Regions from separate parts of the Streptomyces sp. NBC_01089 genome, predicted to be linked through region 1. Evidence: riboswitches for the same ligand, from Rfam matches in the RefSeq annotation. Region 1 holds a riboswitch; the other holds the start of a gene.
What was found. A riboswitch is a leader RNA that binds a small molecule or an ion and turns the genes downstream of it on or off. The one in region 1 is predicted to bind glycine.
Positions count from the first base shown of each region.

Region 2: linked by a shared signal. The riboswitch ahead of gcvT (glycine cleavage system aminomethyltransferase GcvT) and the one ahead of gcvP (aminomethyl-transferring glycine dehydrogenase) in region 1 are both predicted to bind glycine.

Region 1 covers NZ_CP108660.1:7,264,679-7,276,772, forward strand. Annotated here, with positions in the region: gene OG510_RS32675 (sugar phosphate nucleotidyltransferase) at 1-1,952, shown strand, start outside; gene OG510_RS32680 (DUF881 domain-containing protein) at 2,071-2,994, shown strand; gene OG510_RS32685 (small basic family protein) at 2,991-3,323, shown strand; gene OG510_RS32690 (DUF881 domain-containing protein) at 3,344-4,318, shown strand; gene OG510_RS32695 (FHA domain-containing protein) at 4,467-5,333, shown strand; gene OG510_RS32700 (MerR family transcriptional regulator) at 5,351-6,085, shown strand; gene OG510_RS32705 (bifunctional nuclease family protein) at 6,139-6,612, shown strand; gene OG510_RS32710 (MerR family transcriptional regulator) at 6,799-7,371, shown strand; gene OG510_RS32715 (DNA polymerase IV) at 7,428-9,275, shown strand; gene OG510_RS32720 (PRC-barrel domain-containing protein) at 9,191-9,568, opposite strand; glycine riboswitch at 9,709-9,806, shown strand; gene gcvP (aminomethyl-transferring glycine dehydrogenase) at 9,990-12,094, shown strand, end outside.
Region 2 covers NZ_CP108660.1:2,379,042-2,391,135, reverse strand. Annotated here, with positions in the region: gene OG510_RS10470 (SMI1/KNR4 family protein) at 1-1,618, shown strand, start outside; gene OG510_RS10465 (L-serine ammonia-lyase) at 1,662-3,029, opposite strand; gene glyA (serine hydroxymethyltransferase) at 3,202-4,464, opposite strand; gene gcvH (glycine cleavage system protein GcvH) at 4,482-4,862, opposite strand; gene gcvT (glycine cleavage system aminomethyltransferase GcvT) at 4,930-6,045, opposite strand; glycine riboswitch at 6,187-6,282, opposite strand; gene OG510_RS10445 (AAA family ATPase) at 6,432-7,172, shown strand; gene OG510_RS10440 (enhanced serine sensitivity protein SseB) at 7,265-8,014, shown strand; gene OG510_RS10435 (enhanced serine sensitivity protein SseB C-terminal domain-containing protein) at 8,267-9,037, shown strand; gene OG510_RS10430 (ABC transporter permease) at 9,375-10,373, shown strand; gene OG510_RS10425 (ABC transporter substrate-binding protein) at 10,420-12,094, shown strand, end outside.

The DNA of each region.
Region 1 (12,094 bases):
ACTACGTGGACGCGGACGTGTCGGTCGACTGGTCCGGTGATGTCTTCCCCCAGCTCATGAAGGAGGGCAAGCGGGTCTACGGCTATATCGCCGAGGGCTACTGGGAAGACGTGGGCACTCACGAGAGCTATGTGAAGGCACAGGCCGACGTCCTCGAAGGCAAAGTCGATGTGGACATCGACGGCTTCGAGATCTCTCCCGGTGTATGGGTCTCCGAAGGTGCTGAAGTGCACCCCGACGCCGTACTCAGAGGGCCGCTCTACATCGGCGACTACGCCAAGGTGGAAGAGGGCGTGGAGATCCGGGAGCACACCGTCGTCGGATCCAATGTGGTCGTCAAGACCGGCGCCTTCCTGCACAAGGCCGTCATTCACGACAACGTGTACATCGGCCAGCAGTCCAATCTGCGTGGCTGTGTGATCGGGAAGAACACCGACATCATGCGGGCCGCCCGCATCGAGGACGGCGCCGTCATCGGTGATGAGTGCCTTGTCGGTGAGGAATCCATCATCCAGGGCAATGTGCGGGTCTACCCGTTCAAGACCATCGAGGCCGGCGCCTTCGTCAACACCTCGGTGATCTGGGAATCCCGGGGCCAGGCGCATCTGTTCGGCGCGCGTGGAGTCTCCGGAATCCTGAACGTCGAAATCACCCCCGAGCTGGCCGTACGGCTGGCCGGCGCATACGCCACCACGCTGAAGAAGGGTTCCACGGTCACCACCGCACGTGACCACTCACGTGGTGCGCGTGCCCTCAAGCGTGCGGTGATCTCCGCCCTCCAGGCCAGCGCCATCGACGTACGGGACCTGGAGAACGTGCCGCTGCCGGTGGCCAGGCAGCAGACCGCCCGGGGCAGTGCGGGCGGCATCATGATCCGGACCTCGCCCGGTGTGCCCGACTCCGTGGACATCATGTTCTTCGACGAGCGGGGCGCTGACCTCTCGCAGGGCAGGCAGCGCAAGCTGGACCGGGTGTACGCGCGCCAGGAGTACCGGCGAGCCTTCCCCGGTGAGATCGGGGACCTGCACTTCCCGGCGAGCGTCTTCGACTCGTACACCGGCTCCCTCCTCCGCAACGTGGACACCACGGGCATCGCCGATGCCGGGCTCAAGGTCGTGGTCGACGCGTCCAACGGCAGTGCCGGGCTCGTCCTGCCCAGCCTCCTCGGGCGGCTCGGTGTCGACGCGCTCGTCATCAACCCGGGACTCGACGAGTCGAGGCCGACGGAGACCGCGGACACCCGCCGCGCCGGGCTCGTCAGGCTCGGCGAGATCGTGGCATCGGCGCGGGCGGCGTTCGGAGTGCGCTTCGACCCGGTGGGCGAGCGGCTCTCCCTCGTCGACGAGCGTGGACGCATCATCGAGGACGACCGCGCCCTGCTGGTCATGCTGGACCTGATCGCCGCGGAGCGGCGCAGCGGCCGCGTCGCGCTGCCGGTGACGACCACGAGGATCGCCGAGCAGGTCGCCGCGTACCACGGCACCCAGGTGGAGTGGACGACCACATCACCGGACGACCTGACCCGGGTCGGCCGCGAGGACTCGACCATCTTCGGCGGCGACGGGCGCGGTGGCTTCATCATCCCCGAGTCCAGCAGTGTCTTCGACGGCACCGCGGCGTTCGTCCGGCTGATCGGTCTGGTCTCGCGTACACAGTTGACGCTCAGCCAGATCGATGCGCGTATCCCGCGTGCGCATGTGCTCCGCCGTGATCTGGCGACTCCCTGGGCCGTCAAGGGCCTTGTCATGCGCCGGGTGGTGGAGGCGGCGGCCGACCGGTCCGTGGACACCACGGACGGTGTGCGGGTCGTCGACCCCGACGGACGCTGGGTGATGGTGCTGCCGGCTCCGGCCGAGGCCGTCACTCATCTGTGGGCGGAAGGGCCCGACGACGCGTCGGCCCAGGTGCTGCTCGACGAGTGGTCGTCGATCGTGGACGGCGCAGGTCAGTGACGCCGTAGCGGGGCATTGCGGTGTCTTGACAGTGGACCGTGCGGCGTGAGTGCGAGCCGTACGGTCCACCGACGGGGCCATTGGGAGGCCGCGGCGGGGACGTGCGACGATGTGCGGCATGCCGAAGCAGCCCCCCATTCGGAGCGGAGCCTCCCCGTCCCCCCGCCCCGATGCGTCGATGTCGCTGCTCAACAACGTGATGGACCACAGCCTCGACGACGGCTACGCCGAGGCGACCGCCCGGCGGCGGGCCGAAGGCCGTACGGGGATGCCGCGTTCCCTGCGGGCCAAGCTCGGTCTCGCCGCGGGGCTGGTGCTCGCGGCGGTCGTCGTCACCGTCGGCGCCGCGCAGGCCAGGGTCACCGCGCCGGTCGTCGCGAAGGAACGCCAGGAGCTCATCGACCGTATCGAGTCGGAGACTTCGTCCGCCGACGCGCAGCAGAAGAAGGTCGACGGGCTGCGTGACGCGGTCGGTGAGCAGCAGCGCAAGGCCCTCCAGCAGCACGGGGGCGATCAGGGCGGGCTTGTGGCGCTGCTGTCCGGCGCGACAGCCGTGCACGGTCCCGGTGTGAAGCTGGTCATCGACGATGCCAAGGACAGCGAACAGAGCGACGGGGGCGGGCCGCGCGAGAGCCCCGGGTTCTCGGATACGGGGCGGGTGCGGGACCGAGACATGCAGCAGTTCGTCAACGCGCTGTGGCAGTCGGGCGCCGAGGCGATCGCCATCAACGGCCAGCGGCTGACGGCTCTGTCGGCGATCCGCGCCGCCGGTGACGCCATACTGGTCGACAACAGGCCGCTGGTGCCGCCGTACACGGTGCTCGCGGTGGGGGACGGGAAGCACTTGCTCAGCGAATTCGATGACAGTGTCGGCGGACAGTACCTGAAGGTCCTGAAGGACAGCTACTCGATCCGCACCAGCAGTTCCGACCAGGCCGACGTGCGCCTTCCGGCCGCCGCGAGCCTGATCGTACGTACAGCAAAGCCGAAGGCCGCCGGCACCGACCAAGGCGCGGCCGACACAGGGAAGGGCACATCGTGATCGCCGTACTGGGCCTCGTCGTGGGAGTCGTGGTCGGACTGTTGGTCCGGCCCGAAGTGCCGGCGATGGTCGAGCCGTACCTCCCCATCGCCGTCGTGGCCGCCCTCGACGCGGTCTTCGGCGGTCTGCGGGCCATGCTCGACGGGATCTTCGTGGACAAGGTCTTTGTCGTGTCCTTCCTGTCCAATGTCGTGGTGGCCGCGCTGATCGTGTTCCTCGGCGACAAGCTGGGCGTCGGCGCCCAGTTGTCGACCGGTGTCGTTGTCGTGTTCGGCATCCGTATCTTCTCGAACGCCGCGGCCATTCGCAGGCATGTGTTCCGGGCGTGAGTCCGATGGGTGACGAACCGATGAGCAACGAAGAGGACCCGCCCGACCCGCAGGGCCCTGGTGGCGACGGGCAGGGCTCGCCCGAGCCCCAGAGCCCGCCTGAACCGCAGCGCCCGCAGGGCCCGAACGGCCCGCAGACTCCACAGGGCGCGCAGAGCCCGCAGGGCGGCCCCGGCCGCAGGCCCGGCCGGTTCCCCGGAGCGCTGCCCGAGGAGAAGCCCGCGCAGGCCCACGCGGGCGATGCCTCTGGGGCAACGCCGGCCCCGCAGCCGAAGCAGGCCGGACGGCAGCGGCTGATCGCAGCCCTCTGGCCACCCCGGGTCACCAGGGCCCAACTCATCGTCGCCCTGCTGCTGTTCGTACTGGGTCTTGGACTGGCCATCCAGGTCCGCTCCAACAGCGACAACAGTCCGCTGCGCGGTGCACGCCAGGAGGACCTGGTACGCATCCTCGACGAGCTCGACAACCGCACCCAGCGCATCGAGGACGAGAAGCAGCGGCTGCAGAGCCAGCGCACCGAGCTGGAGAGCAGCTCGGACCAGGCCGAGGAGGCGCGCAAGCAGACGAGCGAGAAGGCGCGTCAGCTGGGCATCCTGGCGGGCACGGTGGCGGCCCAGGGCCCGGGTATCACCCTGCTCGTCAACGACCCGCACAAGACGGTCCAGGCGGACATGCTGCTCGACACCGTCCAGGAGCTGCGGGCGGCGGGCGCCGAGGCGATCCAGGTCAATGGCGTCCGGGTCGTGGGGGACACCTACTTCACCGACGCGGGCGGCGGGATCCAGGTGGACACCGAGAAGATCAGCGCTCCGTACACCTTCAAGGTCATCGGGAAACCGACCGACTTGGAGCCTGCGCTGAATATTCCGGGCGGAGTGGTGCAGACTCTGGAGAAGGAGCAGGCCACAGCCACTGTGACGCCTGAGCAGAAGATCATTGTGGACGCCTTGCGACCGGCGAAGCGGCCTGACTACGCTCGGTCCTCGGCGCAGTGAGACGGGGGCGCGCGAGGGCCGCGGGACAAGGGCACGGGGTTGCGGGGGGTCGGCGCACCAATAGCGGGGTGCGTGGTGGAAACTGTCTGGGGGATACGGACGTTGTAAGGATGTCCGCTTCGGCAGGTGTGTTCATTGAGAGTTCGTCCTGCCCCACGGGCGGGTCTGTTTCGGTCAAGGGGAATCGCCCGTGAAGTTGTTTGGGAAGTTGTTCGGCAAGAGTGCACGTGAGGACAGCGCACGGCACCGCGCCCCACGTCATATGGAGGGCGAGGACCAGGGCGGAGACCGCCCGCTGTTCCGCGACGAGGTGGGTCGGCCCGGTCACGACATTTCGGGTGATCAGGGTGCGTCGTCTGTTGACCCTGCGGGCCAGAGCCGCATAGGTTTTGGTGAAGCATCAACCTCAAGTACGGGTCGAGGGTTGTCCTCCGATCCGTACGCAACCAACGCCCACGCAGGGCAGTCGCGGCAGGAGGATGCGTCCATGCCGGTGTGTACGAGGTGCGGCCACCGCAATGCCGAGGACAGTCGGTTCTGCTCCAATTGCGGAGCGCCGTTGCGGGCCGGGGTGCCCGAGCGGCCCTCGGAGACGACGTCGACGATCTCCATCTCGGGGCTCGAGGCGTACGAGGCGGAGGTGACCGGGCAGACCGCTTCGCCGTCGCTCTCTCCCGAGGCCCAGGCGGCCGTCGACGCCCTGCCTCTCGGCTCGGCGCTCCTCGTGGTCCGCCGCGGCCCGAACTCGGGCAGCCGCTTCCTGCTGGACGGCGATCTGACCACGGCCGGCCGCCATCCGCAGAGCGACATCTTCCTCGACGACGTCACGGTGTCGAGGCGCCATGTGGAGTTCCGCAGGAACGCGGACGGCGGATTCACCGTCTCGGACGTCGGCAGCCTGAACGGCACGTACGTCAACCGTGAGCGCATCGACACCGTCGTGCTCTCCAACGGTGACGAGGTGCAGATCGGCAAGTACCGGCTGGTCTTCTACGCGAGCCAGCGGGGCGTGTGACCCGTCAGGGAAGGTCCATGCGGCAATCATCGACGGGCGGTGCCAGCGACGGCACCGCCACCGAGGACGACCGGCTGGTCAGTATCGGTACGGTCCTGAATCTGCTCCGGGAAGAGTTTCCCGAAGTCACGATCTCCAAGATCCGTTTCCTGGAGGCCGAAGGACTGGTCGAGCCGCAGCGCACGTCGTCCGGGTACCGGAAGTTCGGTACCGCGGACGTCGAGCGGCTGGCCCAGGTCCTGCGTATGCAGCGCGACCACTATCTGCCGTTGAAGGTCATCAGGGACCATCTCGACGCACTGGGCCGCGGTGAGCAGATCCAGCTCCCCGCGCCCGGTGCCCTCCGCGCGGACGGCCCGTCGGAGCGTGCCGACGGCCCCACGGCGTCCAGGGTGGGCAGGGACGAGCTGCTGGCGGCCGCCGGGATCAGTGCGGCCGAGCTGGGGGAGTGGGAGTCGTACGGCCTGCTGTTGCCGCTTCCGGAGGGCGGATACGACGCGGAGGCCGTGAATGTGGCCGGGCTGGTGGCGGAGCTGGGCCGGTTCGGTCTTGAGCCGCGGCATCTGCGCGCCATGAAAGCGGCCGCCGACCGCGAGTCCGGGCTGATCGAGCAGGTCGTCGCCCCCCTTCGGCTGAACCGCAATCCGCAGACCAGAGCGGACGCGGAGACCACCACGAAGGACCTGGCGGCACTGACCGTGCGGCTGCACGCGGCCCTCGTACAGACCTCTCTCCGGGTCCGGTTGTACTGATCATGGCGGTGCCCGACTACCCAAACCTGCCGGGCACGTCCTAGGGTTGCTGTGTGAACGAGCTCGACGTTGTGGGTGTCCGGGTGGAAATGCCCTCCAACCAGCCGATCGTGCTCCTGCGTGAAGTGGGAGGCGACCGGTATCTCCCTATCTGGATCGGCCCTGGTGAGGCGACCGCGATCGCCTTCGCCCAGCAGGGCATGGCTCCAGCGAGGCCGCTGACCCATGATCTCTTCAAGGATGTCCTCGAAGCGGTCGGCCAGGAGCTCACGGAAGTCCGCATCACCGACCTGCGGGACGGGGTCTTCTTCGCGGAGCTGGTCTTCGCGAGCGGGGTCGAGGTGAGTGCGAGGCCGTCCGACGCCATAGCGCTCGCTCTGCGCACCGGGACGCCGATCTACGGCAGTGACGGGGTGCTCGACGACGCGGGAATCGCCATCCCGGACGAGCAGGAGGACGAGGTGGAGAAGTTCCGCGAGTTCCTCGACCAGATTTCTCCGGAGGATTTCGGGACCAACAGCCAGTGACACGCCGTCCGGAGCGTGAGCGCATCCGGCAAGCCGTTCCCCGAAGAGAGGCACGCGAAACCACTCCTAGGGTGATTATCACTCGGCGTGCCGAGTGTGGCGATCGTTGACGCACCCCAAGTGACTGCCTACCGTCGAGTGGGCAGTTCAAGGACGGAGGTCGGCGTGAGAAGCACCGGCGAAGATATGGCAGGGGATTTCCCCGGACTGGGTCCGGGGGACGGAGTGCCGTATCCGCTTCACGGCTCAGCGGCCGGAACGACGACCGACACCGTCGGCTACCGGGGGCCGACCGCCTGCGCGGCGGCGGGTATCACCTACCGGCAGCTCGACTACTGGGCGCGTACGGGACTGGTCGAACCGAGTGTGCGGCCCGCTCAGGGGTCCGGCACCCAGCGCCTCTACAGCTTCCGGGACGTCGTCGTCCTCAAGATCGTGAAGCGTTTCCTGGACACGGGTGTGGCCCTCCAGAACATCAGGACGGCCGTCCACCACCTCAGAGACCGCGGAGCACGCGACCTCGACCGTATGACGCTGATGAGCGACGGCGCGACGGTGTACGAGTGCACCTCGCCCGACGAAGTGGTCGGGCTGCTGCAGGGCGGCCAGGGGATCTTCGGGATCGCCGTCGGGGTCGTGTGGCGGGACGTGGAGAGCGCCCTGTCACAGCTGCACGGGGAGCGGGTCGACACCGGTGAGACGCTCATCGGCCACAACCCGGCCGACGAGCTGGCCCGGCGCCGCAACCGCGCCGTCTGACGGGCTCCCGCGCCGCGGGGGCCCGATTGTCAGTGCCGTGAGGCAGCATCGGTGGTGTGAGAGCCGCGCCCACCATCCTGCATCTGGACATGGATGCCTTCTTCGCCGCCGCGGAACAGGCGGCGAAGCCGAGCCTGCGCGGAAAGCCGGTGGTGGTCGGCGGGCTCGGACCGCGCGGGGTGGTGTCGACCGCCTCGTACGAGGCACGGCGGTTCGGGGTGCATTCGGCGATGCCGATGGCGCAGGCCCGCAGGCTCTGTCCGAACGCCGCTTATCTGGTGCCGCGCTTCGCGCTCTACCGTGAGGTCAGCGGTCAGGTCATGGAGCTGCTCGGGCGGCTCTCGCCGCTGGTCGAGCCTTTGAGCCTGGACGAGGCGTTCGTGGACCTGGAGGCGGGCGGGGTCGCCGACGGCCCGGTGTCGGCCCGCCGGGCCGGTGAGCAGCTGCGCAGGGACATCCTGGCGGTCACCGGGCTCAGCGGGTCGGTGGGGCTGGCCGGCTCCAAGATGCTGGCGAAGATCGGCTCGGAGCGGGCCAAGCCGGACGGTCTGGTCCTGATGGAGCCCGGCACCGAGCGGGAGCTGCTGGCGCCCCTCTCCGTACGGATCCTGCCGGGGGTCGGTCCCGCGACCGGTGAGCATCTGCGCCGGGCCGGGATGACCACCGTGTCCCATCTGGCCGAGGCGGGTGAGGACGAGCTGGTACGGCTGCTCGGCAAGGCGCACGGCGCCGCTCTGTACCGGATGGCGCTCGGCCACGACGACCGGCCCGTGGTCTCCGAGCGGGACGCCAAGTCCGTCTCCGTCGAGGACACCTTCGATGTGGATCTGCACGACCGGGCGCGGGTGCGGGCCGAGGTGGTGCGGCTGGCGGGCCGGTGCGTGGAGCGGCTGCGGGCGGCGGGGCGGTCGGGGCGGACCGTGGTGCTGAAGGTCCGCAGGTACGACTTCTCGACGCTGACCCGCTCCGAGACGCTCAGAGGGCCCACGGACGACCCGGAGGTCGTACGGGAGGCCGCGGGGCGGCTGCTGGAGTCCGTGGACACCACGGGCGGGGTGCGGCTGCTGGGGGTGGGCGTCACCGGCCTCGCGGACTTCACGCAGGAGGACCTCTTCGCCCAGGCCGCCACGGAGCGGGCCGCCGCACAGGAGTCCTTGGCCGAAGAGGTGGCGCCCGGGCCTTCGGCGGCGGAGGGTCCTTCGGCGGTGCCGGTGCCGGTGCCGGTGCCGGTGCCGGCGTCGGGGTCGGTGCCGGCGCCGCCCGGACCGGACGAGCCGCCGCCCGCCACTGGGCGCCGCTGGCTGGCCGGGCACGATGTGTGCCACGACGAGTACGGGGCGGGGTGGGTGCAGGGCAGTGGCGTCGGCCGGGTGACGGTGCGGTTCGAGGATCCGTACGCGACCGTGCCGGGCCGGGTGCGGACCTTCAAGGTGGACGACCCCGCGCTCAGGCCGTCGGACCCGCTGCCGCTGGTCCGGGCCGCGCCGGACACCCAGGCTGCTGATAGCCGGGCTACGGATAGCCGGGCTACGGATAGCCGGGCTACGGATAGCCGGGCTACGGATAGCCGGGCTACGGATAGCCGGGCTACGGATACCCGGGCTCCTGATACCCGGGCTCCTGATACCCGGCAGACGGGTACCCAGGAGACGGATACCCCGGCGGCTGCCCCGGCCGGACCGGGCGGGGCAGCCGCCGGGGAGCACGAGGACCCCGGCGGGCAGTCGGCGCGGGCCGAGCAGGCAGACCCGTCAGCACAGGCGGACTCGTCGGTGCAGCCCCCGGGCCCGTCCGCGCAGGGCGGGGACGGGGCCGGAGGTCAGGTGCGCTCCTCCTCGCCCGCGAGCCGGCCGAAGTCCCGGTCGGGGGGCGGCGGAGTGGGGGCCGAGATACCGAGCCCGTAGTGGTGGTAGAGCTGGAGTTCCTGCTCGGGCGAGAGATGGCGGCCGACACCGAAGCCCGGCGCTTCCTTGATCAGGTGCCGGTCGAAGGGCACCCGCAGCGCTTCGCTGACCAGTTCGCTCGGCTTCAGCGGGACGAAGGCGTCCCGGGTGAACAGCCCGGTGCGTACCGCGGCCCACTCGGGCACCCCGGTGGCGTCGTCGAGGTAGACCTCGTCGACCGTGCCTATCTTGAGGCCATTGCGGTCGAATGCCTTGCGGCCGATCAGGCTGCGCGGATCTATGTCGGTCTGCACGGTCCCTCCAACTGATCGCGACGGATCACGAAGACTCCCGCCCCCTGCGAAGGTCTCCTCCTCAGAGAAGTCCAGATCCGGGGTATCGGCCACTCGAACACCGTGCGAAGGAGCGCGCTGGTACGCTGGCCAGTGGCTGCTGACCCCGCGCGGGAGAGCCCTCAGGACGCGTTGTCCGGGGCGCCGAAGGAGCAAATCCTCCCCGGAATCTCTCAGGCACACGTACCGCGCGGACGAGGTCACTCTGGAAAGCAGGGCGGGTGTCGGGCGGGCACGTCCGGATCCCTACCTCACCGACGGTGAAAGCGGGCACGTCGAAGGACGGGCCGGTGAAACTCTCAGGTTGAGATGACAGAGGGGGAGGCCGTCCGGGTACCCCGTGGTACCCCTCGCAGGTCGTTACGACCAGGAGGCCCCCGCCATGACCGCCGATCGCATTCCGCTCTCCCAGCTGGAGCGTGGCATCCCCTTCGAACAGCGCCACATCGGGCCCGACGCGGAAGCCCAGGCCAAGATGCTCGCCCACGTCGGGTACGGATCGCTCTCCGAGCTCACTTCGGCCGCCGTGCCGGAAGTCATCAAGAGCACCGATGCGCTGAATCTCCCGGACGCGCGCACCGAGGCCGAGGTCCTCGCCGAACTGCGTGCGCTCGCCGACCGCAACCAGGTACTCGCCCCGATGATCGGGCTCGGCTACTACGGCACGTTCACCCCGCCGGTCATCCTGCGCAACGTCATGGAGAACCCCGCCTGGTACACGGCGTACACGCCCTACCAGCCGGAGATCTCGCAGGGGCGCCTGGAGGCGCTGCTGAACTTCCAGACCGTGGTCGCCGACCTGACGGGCCTGCCCACGTCGGGCGCCTCGCTGCTGGACGAGGGCACCGCGGCAGCCGAGGCGATGTCCCTCGCGCGCCGTGTCGGGAAGGTCAAGAACGGCGTCTTCCTCGTCGACGCGGACGCTCTTCCGCAGACTGTCGCCGTGATCCGCACGCGTGCCGAGCCGGCCGGTGTCGAGGTCGTCGTCGCCGACCTCGGCGATGGCATCCCGGCCGAGGTTGCCGAGCGCGGCGTCTTCGGCGTACTGCTCCAGTACCCGGGCGCCTCCGGCCGTGTCCGGGACCTCGCCCCCGTCATCGAGCAGGCCCACGAGCTGGGTGCGATCGTCACCGTCGCCGCCGATCTGCTGGCGCTGACGCTGCTCACCTCGCCCGGTGAGCTGGGCGCCGACATCGCCGTCGGTACGACCCAGCGGTTCGGGGTCCCGATGGGCTTCGGCGGTCCGCACGCCGGGTTCATGGCCGTACGGGAGAAGTTCGCGCGCAACCTGCCGGGGCGGCTCGTCGGTGTCTCCGTCGACGCCGACGGCAACAAGGCGTACCGGCTGGCCCTCCAGACCCGCGAGCAGCACATCCGCCGCGAGAAGGCGACCAGCAACATCTGCACCGCGCAGGTGCTCCTCGCCGTGATGGCCGGGATGTACGCGGTCTACCACGGCCCGGACGGCCTGCGCGAGATCGCCCGGCGCACCCACAGGTACGCGGCGATCCTCGCCGAGGGGCTGCGGGCCGCGGGCGTCGACGTCGTGCACGGCGCGTACTTCGACACCCTCACCGTGCGGACCGGCGGCAGGGCCGCCGAGGTCGCCGCCGCCGCCCGTGAGGGCGGGGTCAATCTGCACCAGGTCGACGAGGACCTGATCTCCGTCTCCTGCGACGAGACCACCACACGGGCCCAGCTGGCCGCTGTCTGGGCCGCGTTCGGCGCCGAGGGCGACATCGAGGCGCTCGACGCGCGGGCCGCCGACGCGCTGCCCGAGGGGCTGCTGCGCCAGGACACCGTCCTGACCCACCCGGTCTTCCACCAGCACCGTTCCGAGACCGCGATGCTGCGCTACCTGCGCAAGCTCGCCGACCGTGACTACGCGCTGGACCGGGGCATGATCCCGCTCGGCTCCTGCACCATGAAGCTCAACGCCACCACCGAGATGGAGCCGGTCACCTGGCCCGAGTTCGGCGCGATGCACCCCTTCGCCCCGGTCGAGCAGGCGCAGGGCTATCTGACCCTCATCCAGGAGCTGGAGGAGCGGCTCGCCGAGGTCACCGGATACGACAAGGTCTCGCTCCAGCCCAACGCGGGCTCGCAGGGCGAGCTGGCCGGTCTGCTGGCCGTGCGCGCCTACCACCGGGCCAACGGCGACACCGCGCGCACCGTGTGCCTCATCCCGTCGTCCGCGCACGGCACCAACGCCGCCAGCGCCGTGATGGCCGGTATGAAGGTCGTCGTCGTGAAGACCCGCGAGGACGGCGATGTCGATGTCGACGACCTGAACGCCAAGATCGAGCAGTACCGCGACGAGCTGTCCGTCCTGATGGTCACCTACCCGTCGACCCACGGGGTCTTCGAGGAGCACATCACGGACATCTGTGCCGCCGTGCACGACGCGGGCGGGCAGGTGTACGTCGACGGCGCCAACCTGAACGCGCTGGTCGGCCTCGCCAAGCCCGGCAAGTTCGGTTCGGACGT
Region 2 (12,094 bases), 4.9 Mb from region 1:
CGGTCTCGGTGGGAACTTCGACGAGTTCTGGGGCGAGGAGGCCAATCCGGAGGAGATACGCGCGCAGGTCGGCCTGTGGTCCCGCGGGCTGCAGCTGGATGTCCAGTCGGACGCCACCTATGTGCTGCTCGACCCGGAGGACGTGGGGCCGGACGGCGAGTGGGCGGTGCGGGTGTGGTCGTCCTGGCGGGCCTCGGACCCCGAGCGGTATCCGTCGTTCGCGGATTTCATGGTCGCCATGTACCAGGAGTTCCACCAGCTGGAGGCCGGCCGGGACGGAGAGGAGGGCGCCGCCGCTTTCGTCAACGGGACGACGCGCGCCCAGGACGCCGCCGTGGCCCGGGCCCGGGTCGCAGCGCTGGGCGGGCGGTACGAAGAGGCGGCCGGACTGCTGAGAGAGGCCCAGCGGTACGGCCGGCCGCGCGCGACCGAACTGCTGCAGCAGATCGGCCGGCTGGGCGGGCCGTACGGGGCGGGCGGACGGCCGCCGCACCCCGGCGACCCCTGCTTCCTGACGGAGCTGCTCCCGCTGCACGCTGTCGATCTCCTCGGCAGTCGTCGCCCCGTGGACGGCCTGCGCTTCGCCGACGCCGACAGCTTCCCCGAAACCGCACGGGCGACGGTGGACATCCTGCGCGAGATGAGCGCGGGGACCTTCCGCTACCGGCCGGGCGGCGCGTTCGGCGAGGCGGTGGACGAGGCCCGGGAGGAGGCGCGGTGGGGCGACACCGACACCGCCTGGCGGATCCTGCGGGCCGCGGTCCCGCTGTGGGAGCCGCTCGGCCCCGACCACATCGCCCCGGTGGGACTGCTCGCCGACCCCGTACTCGCTCCCGTACTCACCGCCGAACGCCGCCTGGAACTGCTGGCAACCCCACGCGGCGGCGAGCAGGGTCCCGCTCCCGCCCGCGTCGGCGACCAGGATCCCGGCGGCCTGTCCTGGCTCGTACGGGACGGAGGGCTGCGCCCGGGCCGGCCATCGCCGTGCGGCTTCCGCATGGTCCTGGTCGAGGGGGCCACCCCGGACGAACTGCCCGCCCTCCTCGGCTCGTCGCCGGACACGTCGCTCGCCCCACCGCTGCGACTCTGGGACACCAGCGGCCACCACCGGCCCGGTCAGCGGGTCTTCTCCAGCTACGACGACAAGGCGCTGCTCAGTGTCGGACGGGCAGGAGCGAACTGGAGCTTCGGACTGGAGGGGTCCCCGCCCTTCTTCTCCGCCGACCGGTTCGTCTCTCCCGCTCAGGCGGCCTCCGCGGGCGGCGGCCGGGCGATCGTGGTGTGGACCGAGTGGAGCCGGCCCACCCCGCTCTTCCATGTGTCGGCCGCCCGGGGCGGAACACCGCTGTACGCGTTCACGGTGCGGGACGGGGAGATCGAGGACATCTCAGGCACCGTCCCGGCCGAACTCGCCCCGGCCGCCCTCGGTTTCGGCACCCCGGACCTGACGGCCCAGGAGTCCGCGGCGGCCCGTGCGCTGGACGCCCTGACCGACGGCTACGGCGTCGGTCTGCCGCGCCTCGCCCTCACGGAGGGTCGACTGCACTCCTTCGAGTCGGTGTCCTGGAAACGCCCGCCCGCCCCCGGGGAGAAGCACCTGACGATCACCATGGGCTGACGCCCGGCCGGGACGTCACACCGGGCGACTGAGCGCTCTGCTCTCAGCACTCGATGATGTTCACCGCGAGCCCGCCCCGCGCCGTCTCCTTGTACTTGACCGACATGTCGGCGCCGGTCTCCTTCATCGTCTTGATGACCTTGTCCAGGGACACCTTGTGGCTGCCGTCCCCGCGCATCGCCATCTTGGCCGCCGTGACCGCCTTGACCGCCGCCATGCCGTTCCGCTCGATGCAGGGGATCTGGACCAGGCCGCCGACCGGGTCGCAGGTCAGGCCGAGGTTGTGTTCCATGCCGATCTCCGCCGCGTTCTCCACCTGCTCGGGGGAGCCGCCCAGGACCTCGGCCAGGGCACCCGCCGCCATCGAGCAGGCCGAGCCGACCTCGCCCTGGCAGCCGACCTCGGCGCCGGAGATCGAGGCGTTCTCCTTGAAGAGCATGCCGATGGCGCCCGCGGAGAGCAGGAAGCGGACGATGCCCTCCTCGTCGGCGCCCGGGATGAAGTTGATGTAGTAGTGCAGAACGGCCGGGATGATGCCGGCCGCGCCGTTCGTCGGGGCGGTGACGACACGGCCGCCCGCCGCGTTCTCCTCGTTCACGGCCATCGCGTAGAGCGTGATCCACTCCATGGCGCGGGCCAGCGGGTCGCCCTCGGCGCGCAGCTGGCGGGCCGAGTTGGCCGCGCGGCGGCGGACCTTGAGGCCACCGGGGAGGATGCCCTCGCGGGACATACCGCGGGCGACGCAGGACTGCATGACGCCCCAGATGTCCAGCAGCCCGGCGCGGATCTCGGCCTCGGTGCGCCACGCCTTCTCGTTCTCCAGCATCAGCGCGGAGATGGACAGACCCGTCTCCCGGGTCAGCCGCAGCAGCTCGTCGCCCGTGCGGAAGGGATGCTTGAGCACGGTGTCGTCGAGGACTATGCGGTCCTCACCGACGGCGTCCTCGTCCACCACGAAGCCGCCGCCCACCGAGTAGTACGTCTTCTCCAGGAGCGGCGCGCCCTCGGTGTCGTACGCGAAGACCGTCATCCCGTTCGCGTGGTACGGCAGCGCCTTGCGCCGGTGCAGGATCAGGTCCGCGTCGTAGTCGAAGGGGATCTCGTGCGCACCGAGGACGCTGATGCGGCCGCTGGTGCGGATCTGCTCGATGCGCGCGTCGGCGTGCTCGACGTCGACCGTGCGGGGGGACTCGCCCTCCAGGCCGAGGAGCACCGCCTTCGGGGTGCCGTGTCCGTGCCCCGTGGCGCCCAGCGAGCCGAAGAGCTCGGCGCGGACCGAGCCGGTGTGGGCCAGCAGGCCCTCGTTCTTCAGGCGCGCGGCGAACATCCGGGCGGCCCGCATGGGGCCCACCGTGTGGGAGCTGGACGGGCCGATGCCGATCGAGAAGAGGTCGAAGACCGATATGGCCACAGGGAGACTCCTTGGTGTTGGTAGACGCCGTTGTCTGCCGGGGTGGTGCAGAGAAAGCGCGGTACAGCGGTGAGCGAGGTGCGCACGTGGTGCGGGGCACCCCGCTCACCGTCCAGTGTGCGGGGTGCCCCGTGGTTCGTACAAAACCGGACCGAACCGGACCGACCGGGTCCTACTTCAGCCCGGGGTAGAGCGGGAACTTCTCGGCCAGCGCGGAGACCCGGGCGGCCAGCGCCTCCCGGTCGTACGCGGGCTTCAGCGCGGACGCGATGATGTCCGCCACCTCCGAGAAGTCCTCGGCCTGGAAACCACGGGTGGCCAGGGCGGGCGTACCGATCCGCAGCCCCGATGTGACCATCGGCGGGCGCGGGTCGTTCGGGACCGCGTTGCGGTTGACCGTGATGCCGATCTCGTGGAGGCGGTCCTCGGCCTGCTGGCCGTCCAGCTCCGAGTGGCGCAGGTCCACCAGGACCAGGTGCACATCGGTGCCGCCGGAGAGGACCGAGACACCGTGCTCGGTGACATCGGCCTGCACCAGACGCTCGGCCAGGATCCGCGAACCGTCCAGGGTGCGCTGCTGGCGCTCCTTGAACTCGTCCGTCGCCGCGACCTTGAAGGAGACCGCCTTGGCGGCGATCACATGCTCCAGCGGGCCGCCCTGCTGACCGGGGAAGACCGCGGAGTTGATCTTCTTGGCGAGCTCGGCGGTGGAGAGGATCACACCACCGCGCGGGCCGCCCAGCGTCTTGTGCGTGGTCGTGGTCACGACATGCGCGTGCGGGACCGGCGACGGGTGCAGGCCGGCGGCCACCAGGCCGGCGAAGTGCGCCATGTCGACCATCAGGTACGCGCCGACCTCGTCGGCGATCGCGCGGAACGCGGCGAAGTCCAGCTGGCGCGGGTAGGCGGACCAGCCGGCCACGATCAGCTTCGGCTGGGACTCCTTGGCGAGGCGGGCGACCTCGGCCATGTCGACCTCGCCGGTCTCCTCGTCGACGTGGTAGGCCACCACGTTGTAGAGCTTGCCGGAGAAGTTGATCTTCATGCCGTGGGTCAGGTGACCGCCGTGGGCGAGGTTCAGGCCCATGATCGTGTCACCGGGCTTGAGCAGCGCGAACATCGCGGCCGCGTTCGCCTGGGCGCCCGAGTGCGGCTGGACGTTCGCGTGCTCGGCGCCGAAGAGCGCCTTGACGCGGTCGATCGCGATCGTCTCGACCACGTCGACGTGCTCACAGCCGCCGTAGTAGCGGCGGCCCGGATACCCCTCGGCGTACTTGTTGGTGAGGACGGAGCCCTGGGCCTCCATGACCGCGACCGGAGCGAAGTTCTCCGAGGCGATCATTTCGAGGGTGGACTGCTGGCGGACCAGCTCGGCGTCGACAGCGGCGGCGACGTCCGGGTCGAGCTCATGGAGGGAGGAATCAAGAAGTGACATCAATAGTCCCTAGGTCCCTAGTTGCCGGCGGAGAAAGCGGCGTACTCGTCGGCGGAGAGCAGGTCGTCCGGCTCGCCGGTGACGCGCACCTTGAACAGCCAACCGCCCTCGTACGGGGCGGTGTTCACCAGCGACGGGTCGTCGATGACGTCCTGGTTGATCTCGGTGATCCCACCGGAGACCGGGGCGTACAGATCGCTGACCGACTTGGTCGACTCCAGCTCGCCGCAGGTCTCGCCCGCGGTGACCGTGTCACCGACCTCAGGGAGCTGGGCGAAGACGACATCACCGAGCGCGTTGGCCGCGAAATCCGTGATGCCGACCGTCGAGACGCCTTCGTCGGCGACCGACAGCCACTCGTGCTCCTTGCTGTAACGCAGCTGCTGGGGGTTGCTCATGACCTGATTCTCCTGGATGCGGGGGAGTGCTGGTGAACGGTGGTCTTACGGGCTGAGATGGTGTGGGTCACTTCTGCCGCTTGTAGAAGGGGAGTGCCACGACCTCGTACGGCTCATGGTTACCGCGGATGTCCACACCCACACCGGCCGTACCGGGCTCCGCGTGGGCCGCGTCGACGTACGCGATGGCGATCGGCTTGCCCAGGGTCGGCGAGGGGGCGCCCGATGTGACCTCGCCGATGGCCTTGCCGTCCGTGACGACCTGGTAGCCCGCGCGGGGGACGCGGCGGCCTTCGGCGACGAGGCCGACGAGCTTGCGCGGCGGGGCCGCGGCGGCGCGCTCGGCGGCGGCCTCCAGGGACGCGCGCCCGACGAAGTCGCCCTCCTTCTCGAACTTGACGACCCGGCCGAGACCGGCGTCGAAGGGCGTCAGCGCGGTGGTCAGCTCATGCCCGTACAGCGGCATGCCGGCCTCCAGGCGCAACGTGTCGCGGCAGGAGAGCCCGCACGGCACCAGACCGGCCGGCGCACCCGCCTCGGTGAGTGCCTGCCAGAGCTTCTCCGCGTCGGCGGGGGCGACGAACAGCTCGAAGCCGTCCTCGCCCGTGTAGCCGGTCCTGGCGATGAGCGCCGGGACACCGGCGACGGTGCCGGGCAGGCCCGCGTAGTACTTCAGCCCGTCCAGGTCGGCGTCCGTGAGCTGTTTCAGGATGCCGGAGGATTCCGGGCCCTGTACGGCCAGCAGGGCGTACGCGTCGCGGTCGTCCCGTACGACGGCGTCGAAGCCGCCCGCGCGGGCGGTCAGTGCGTCCAGGACCGTCTGCGCGTTGCCGGCGTTGGCGACGACCATGTACTCCTGCTCGCCGAGCCGGTACACGATCAGGTCGTCCAGGATCCCGCCGTCCTCCTGGCAGATCATGGTGTAGCGGGCGCGGCCGTTGCCGACGGTGCTGATGTTGCCGACCAGCGCGTAGTCGAGCAGCCGCACGGCCTCCGGGCCGCTCACGGTGATCTCGCCCATGTGGGAGAGGTCGAAGAGGCCGGCGTGCGTCCGTACGGCGTTGTGCTCGTCGCGCTCACTGCCGTAGCGCAGCGGCATGTCCCAGCCCGCGAAGTCGGTCATGGTCGCGCCCAGCGACCGGTGCAGGGCGTCGAGTGCGGTGAGACGTGGCGTGGGGCTCATATGCGGTACTCCCGAGGCATGACAGACGAGGACAATCCTCCCCATCTGTCATCGGAACCTGAGAGGTTCGCCGGCGCCTGTCGAGAGGGCGCGGCTTGCACCTTGGGTGGGACCGCGGAGCGGCCCGCTTTTCAGATCTGCCTCGTCCGCGCGGTACGGGGCCTGAGAGATTACAAGGGAGGGACTTGCTCCTTCGGCGCCCCGGCCGGTGGCCGGGAACTCTCCCGCGCGGATTCGAACGGCCTGTATGGAGTTGGCGCGCACATCATCGCATGCCGGGCGGCCGGCATCTCACGGGCGTCGCATTACTCTCTCTTTACGCTTCGTCGGCGGGGGTATAGCAGGGGTACGCGGGGATGCGGGGTGGCCCGACAGGGGGAGTGGCCATGGTGGGGCAGAAGTGGCGTGCGGATACGGATACGGATGCGGACACGGCCGCGGGTGTGGGGGCCGGGGGCTCCGAGGCGGTGCCCGTCCAGGACTTATGGCTTTCCGGGCCCGGGCGGCGGTCAGGACCGGGCCCGGCGACAGCGGGGGGTACGCCGCCCGTGGTGCGGGACCTGCGCAGGCGGGCCGGCCGCAGTCCGCGGCGCCTGGTGTTCGCCGCCGGTGATGTGGTGGTCCTGTCCGGGCTGCCTGGCAGTGGGAAATCCACCCTGCTGCGCAGGGCCGCCGGGGCGTACGGAGTCGACTCGCAGGACACCCGGGACCGCTGGGAGCGGCGGCTGCCGCGCGGGCTGCCGTACTGGAGCTACCGCCCGCTGGTGCGGGCCGCCCACTACGCCAGGCTGTGGCGCGTCCTGCGCTCGGGCGCCGGGATCGTCGTGCACGACTGCGGTACGCACTCCTGGGTGCGCGCCCTGCTGGCCCGGGCGGTGCGCCGGCGCCGGAGCACCCTGCATCTGCTGCTGCTCGACGTGGCGCCCAGGGTGGCACTGGCCGGCCAGGCGGAGCGCGGCAGGAAGGTCTCCGCGTACGCATTCGCCCGGCACCGCAGGGCGGTCGCCGGACTGGTCGGGGACGCGGAGCGGGCCCGGCTGCCCGCGGGGTGCGGCTCGGTCGTCCTGCTCGACCGCGAGGCGGCGGCCGCACTGCGCCGGATCGGGTTCGGGGCGGCGGCGGTGTGACGGCCGCGGTCCTTATCGTGGGGGTGGCCGTTAGGGTCGGTCTTCAGGTGAACTCAGCAGGTGAACGGTGAGAAGGGGATACCTCGGTGGACATGGCATGGCCGGGAAATGAGCTCGAAGAGGTGCTGGCCGCATCGGTCGGGAACCCCGCCGCGGGCGGCCGGCTGATCGAGGTGCTGGGGCGCAGCAACCTCTGGGTCCCGCTGCCCAACGGCGGTGGGCAGGACAGCGGTTCGCTCGATCTGCCCACCGTGGACATCGAAGGCGGCGCCTATGTCCCCGTCTTCAGCTCCGAGGCGCAGTTCCTCCAGTGCGTCGGCTCGCACTACTCCTTCGCGGTGGCCCCGGCGGTCGAGTTCGCCCGGGGGCTGCCGCCGCAGCTGGGTGTCGCGGTGAACCCGGGCGGTGCGATCGGTATGCCGCTGCCGCCGCCCGCCGTGGCGGAACTCTGCCGCAGCGGCCGTACGTCACTCGACGGCCCCGCGACCGGCGGCCGGGTGCGGCTCTTCGAGCCGGACTGGCAGGAGGAGCCGGTGGACTTCCTCGCCGCGGCCGCTGGAGAGTTCGAGGAGTCGGGTGTGGTCCGCTCGGCCCGCCGGGCCCTCGCCTCCATCGAGGGCGGCGACCCGGTCCTCTTCGTCGGGGTCGAGTTCGCGACGTGGGACGGCGCGGGCCGCAACGCCCCGATGGACGCCCTCGGGCGCGCCCTGCACCGGGTCGAGGTGCCCTGGCCGGTCAATCTCGTCCTGCTGGACGTGGCCCAGGACCCGGTCGCCGACTGGATGCTGGACAAGGTCAGGCCGTTCTACGTGAGGACCGAAGCCGTGGGACCGGTGCTGTAGGGCGCCGCCCGCGCGGGGAACCGGAGCCCGGTGCCGTTCGGGCACCGGGAACCAGCGGCGCCCTAAGCTGGTCTGATGCAGAGGCGGCCGATACGCGGATTGGCCGGAATCGCACGGAGCGGACCGGACGGACCGGACTGACCGAGCGGACCGGGCAGGCCGTGCGGACCGGCCCGGTGGCCGGACGCCGCGGGTCGGGCGCCGGTGCGTGGAACGTCAAAACGGGTGGATCGAAGAGGGGCGGAAACAAGGGTGAGCGCGTCGGGCACGGCGGCCGGGCAGGTCGAGCAGATGCTGCTCCAGGTGACCCCCGGGCGGTACGACGCCTACGAGGCGCTGCTGCAGGCACTCGCCGACAGCCAGGTCTGGATGCTGCTCTGGCACGGCCAGGCCGGGTCGCCCGACGCCCAGTACGGGAACATGGAGATCGAGGGTCTCGGTTACGCCCCGTGTGTGACGTCCGCACAGGAACTGGCCGTCTCCGGCTGGAACCGTTCGCACGAAGTGGTCACAGGCCGTGACATCGCCCGCTCCCTCTACCCCGACCACTGGGGAATCTGGCTCAATCCGCATGCCCCCGGCGGCGGCGTCGGGATCCCCTGGACCGATCTGCGGCGTATCGCCACCGGCCTCGACCGGATGCCGGCCGGACCGCTGCGGCTGTCCGAGCCCGCCATCGAGATCCCGCAGTTCTACGCGCTGCTCACGCAGAGCGCCCACCACACCCCGGCCGTCCGCTCGTTGAGCCGGGCCTGGGTGCAGCCCGCGCTCGGCACCCCGTACCTGGCCATCGGGCTCGATCTGTACGACACGAGCCAGCAGTCCGTGGATTCGGTGCGGGCGATGATGCAGCAGTCGATCGCCGCGGTGCCCGAGGGGCTGCCCGTATCGACGGTGGCGCTGTCGGACGCGTACGACCCGGTCGGCATGTGGCTGCGGGCCAACTCCCGGCCCTTCTACGACCGTGAGGCCCACGCGGCCCCCTCTCCCGCGGCGGGATACGGCTACCCGCCGGTAGGCTGAGTGCACCAATTCAGCCGTCAATAGCGGCTGTTGGGCGTGATGTCCGAACTAGCGCATTGGTGAGGAAGTTTTCCGCTCAGCCGGTCCCGGCGTCCGGATAACGGAAGCTCATTAACCGCATCACGGTTGCGCAAACATTCACCTTCAGGTCTGGCGGGTGATCGCAACCGCAATGAAGACTCCCCGCTACGAGCATCGTCGTGTCCTTGTGCGACGTGCGATGAGTACATTCCGTCACTTCAGCACAGTGGCATCACCCGATGCGCTTGATGCACAGCAGCCGCCACCGCGGCAGGTACGGGCCGGCCACCGCCGGCCGGGAGGGGTCAAAGGCACTGTGACCGCACCGATCGAGACCACCGGATCGACTGCCGAAGCGCAGCCGGAGGCAGTACTCACGGGGGCCACGCAGAGCCAGATCGAGGGCCGTTCACTCGGCCGGATCGCCTGGACGCGTTTCAAGCGGGACAAGGTCGCCATGGCCGGCGGGATCGTCGTGATCCTGCTGGTGCTGGTCGCCATCCTGTCCAAGCCGATCCAGGCGATGTTCGGGCTGGACCCCAACGACTTCCACCAGAACCTGGTCGACCCGGCTCTGCTGGCGCCCAAGGGCAGCTTCGGCGGGATCAGTTGGAGTCACCCGCTGGGTGTGGAACCGCAGACCGGCCGGGACATCCTCGCGCGCATCATCGAGGGCTCCTGGGTCTCTCTGGTGGTGGCCGCAGGGTCGACGCTCCTCTCGGTCGTCATCGGCGTGGTGATGGGCGTCGTGGCCGGCTTCTACGGCGGCTGGGTGGACAGCGGCATCAGCCGCCTGATGGACACCTTCCTGGCGTTCCCGCTGCTGCTGTTCGCGATCTCCATCTCGGCCTCGCTGCAGGGCAACGCGTTCGGCCTGAACGGTCTGACACTCCGTATCTGCGTGCTGATCTTCGTGATCGGCTTCTTCAACTGGCCCTACATGGGCCGCATTGTTCGCGCGCAGACGCTCAGCCTGCGTGAACGCGAGTTCGTCGAGGCCGCCCGCTCCTTGGGCGCACGCGGCCCCTTCATCGTCTTCCGCGAACTGCTCCCCAACCTGATCGCGCCGATCCTCGTCTACGCGACGCTCCTGATCCCCACCAACATCCTCTTCGAGGCGTCCCTGAGCTTCCTCGGCGTGGGCATCCAGCCGCCGCAGGCTTCCTGGGGCGGCATGTTGTCCACCGCGGTCGACCTCTACCAGGTCGACCCGATGTTCATGGTCATCCCCGGCGTGGCGATCTTCATCACCGTGCTGGCCTTCAATCTGCTGGGGGACGGGCTGCGCGACGCACTCGACCCCCGTGGCAAGTAATCGCGGCCGTGCCGCACACCGGACAACCGAGGGGGCTTTCCTCAGCATGAAGAGCAGAAAGACGGCAGCGGCAATAGCCGCGACGGTAGCGCTGGGGCTCGCTGCCACCGCTTGCGGGAGCAGTGACAGTGGCAGCGGGGGCGGCCACGCCAAGGCCGACGCAGCTCTGACCAGCATCGTCAACAAGACCGACAAGAAGGGGGGAACGGTCACCTACGAGCACGCCAGTGGCCCGGACTCCCTGGACCCCGGCAACACGTACTACGGCTGGGTGCAGAATTTCTCCCGGCTCTACGCGCGTGCGCTGGTGACCTTCAAGCCGGCTCCCGGCAAGGAAGGGCTCAAGATCGTGCCCGACCTGGCGACGAGCCTCGGCAAGGCCACGCCGGACGCCAAGACCTGGACGTACCACATCCGCAAGGGCGTGAAGTTCCAGGACGGCAGCGTGATCACCTCGAAGGACGTCAAGTACGCCATCGAGCGGTCCTTCGCGCGTGAGGCGCTGTCCAACGGGCCGACGTACTTCAGCACGTACCTCAAGGACGGCGACAAGTACAAGGGTCCCTACAAGGACAAGTCGGCCGACGGTCTCAAGTCCATCGAGACCCCGGACGACTCCACGATCGTCTTCCACCTGGACAAGCCGTTCGCGGACATGGACTACCTGGCCTCGTTCTCGCAGACGGCGCCGGTCCCGCAGAAGGCCGACAAGGGCGCTTCGTACGTCCAGAGCATCGTGTCGTCCGGCCCGTACAAGTTCGCCTCGTACAGCGAGAGCCGCGGCGCGACGCTGGTCCGCAACCCGCAGTGGGACCCGAAGACGGACCCGATCCGCAAGGCGCTGCCGGACAAGATCAAGCTGAACTTCAACGTCCAGCCGACGACCGTCGACGAGCACCTGCTCAACGACACCAGCACCGCGGACATCGCCGGTACCGGTCTGCAGTCCAAGACCCAGCCGAAGGTCATCACCAAGGCGTCCGAGAAGGCGAAGACGGACGACCCGTACGCCGGCGCGCTGCAGTACCTCGCGCTGAACGTGCACGTGAAGCCGTTCAACAACGCCGACTGCCGCAAGGCCGTGCAGTACGTCGCGGACAAGGCCGACATGGTCGACGCCATCGGCGGTGAGGTCCGGGGCGACCCGGCGACGACCGTCATCCCGCCGGGTGTCTCGGGCTACAAGAAGTTCGACCTGTACCCGTCTGCCGGCAACAAGGGCAACGTTGCCAAGGCCAAGCAGTACCTGGCCAAGTGCGGTAAGCCCAACGGCTTCAAGACGACGCTGACCGCGCGCTCCGACCGTCCCGACGAGGTCACCAGCGCCACCCAGCTGCAGCAGAGCCTGAAGAAGATCGGCATCGTCGCCGACATCAAGACGTTCCCGTCGGACAAGTACTTCACCGACTTCGCGGGCGTCCCGGACTGGGTCCACAAGAACAACGCCGGAATGATGATGATGGCGTGGGGCGCCGACTGGCCGGCCGGCTTCGGCTACATCGACCAGATTGTCGACGGCAAGGCCATCAAGGGCTCCGGTGGCACCAACCTGATGGAGCTCGACGACCCGAAGATCAACGCGGAGATCGTCAAGGGCATCGGCACGCTGGACACCACGAAGCGCAACGCCACCTGGGGCAAGGTCGACCAGATGGTGATGGAGAACGCGTCGCTCGTGCCGCTGTTCTACCGCAAGAACCTGCTCTACCGCCCGGACTCGG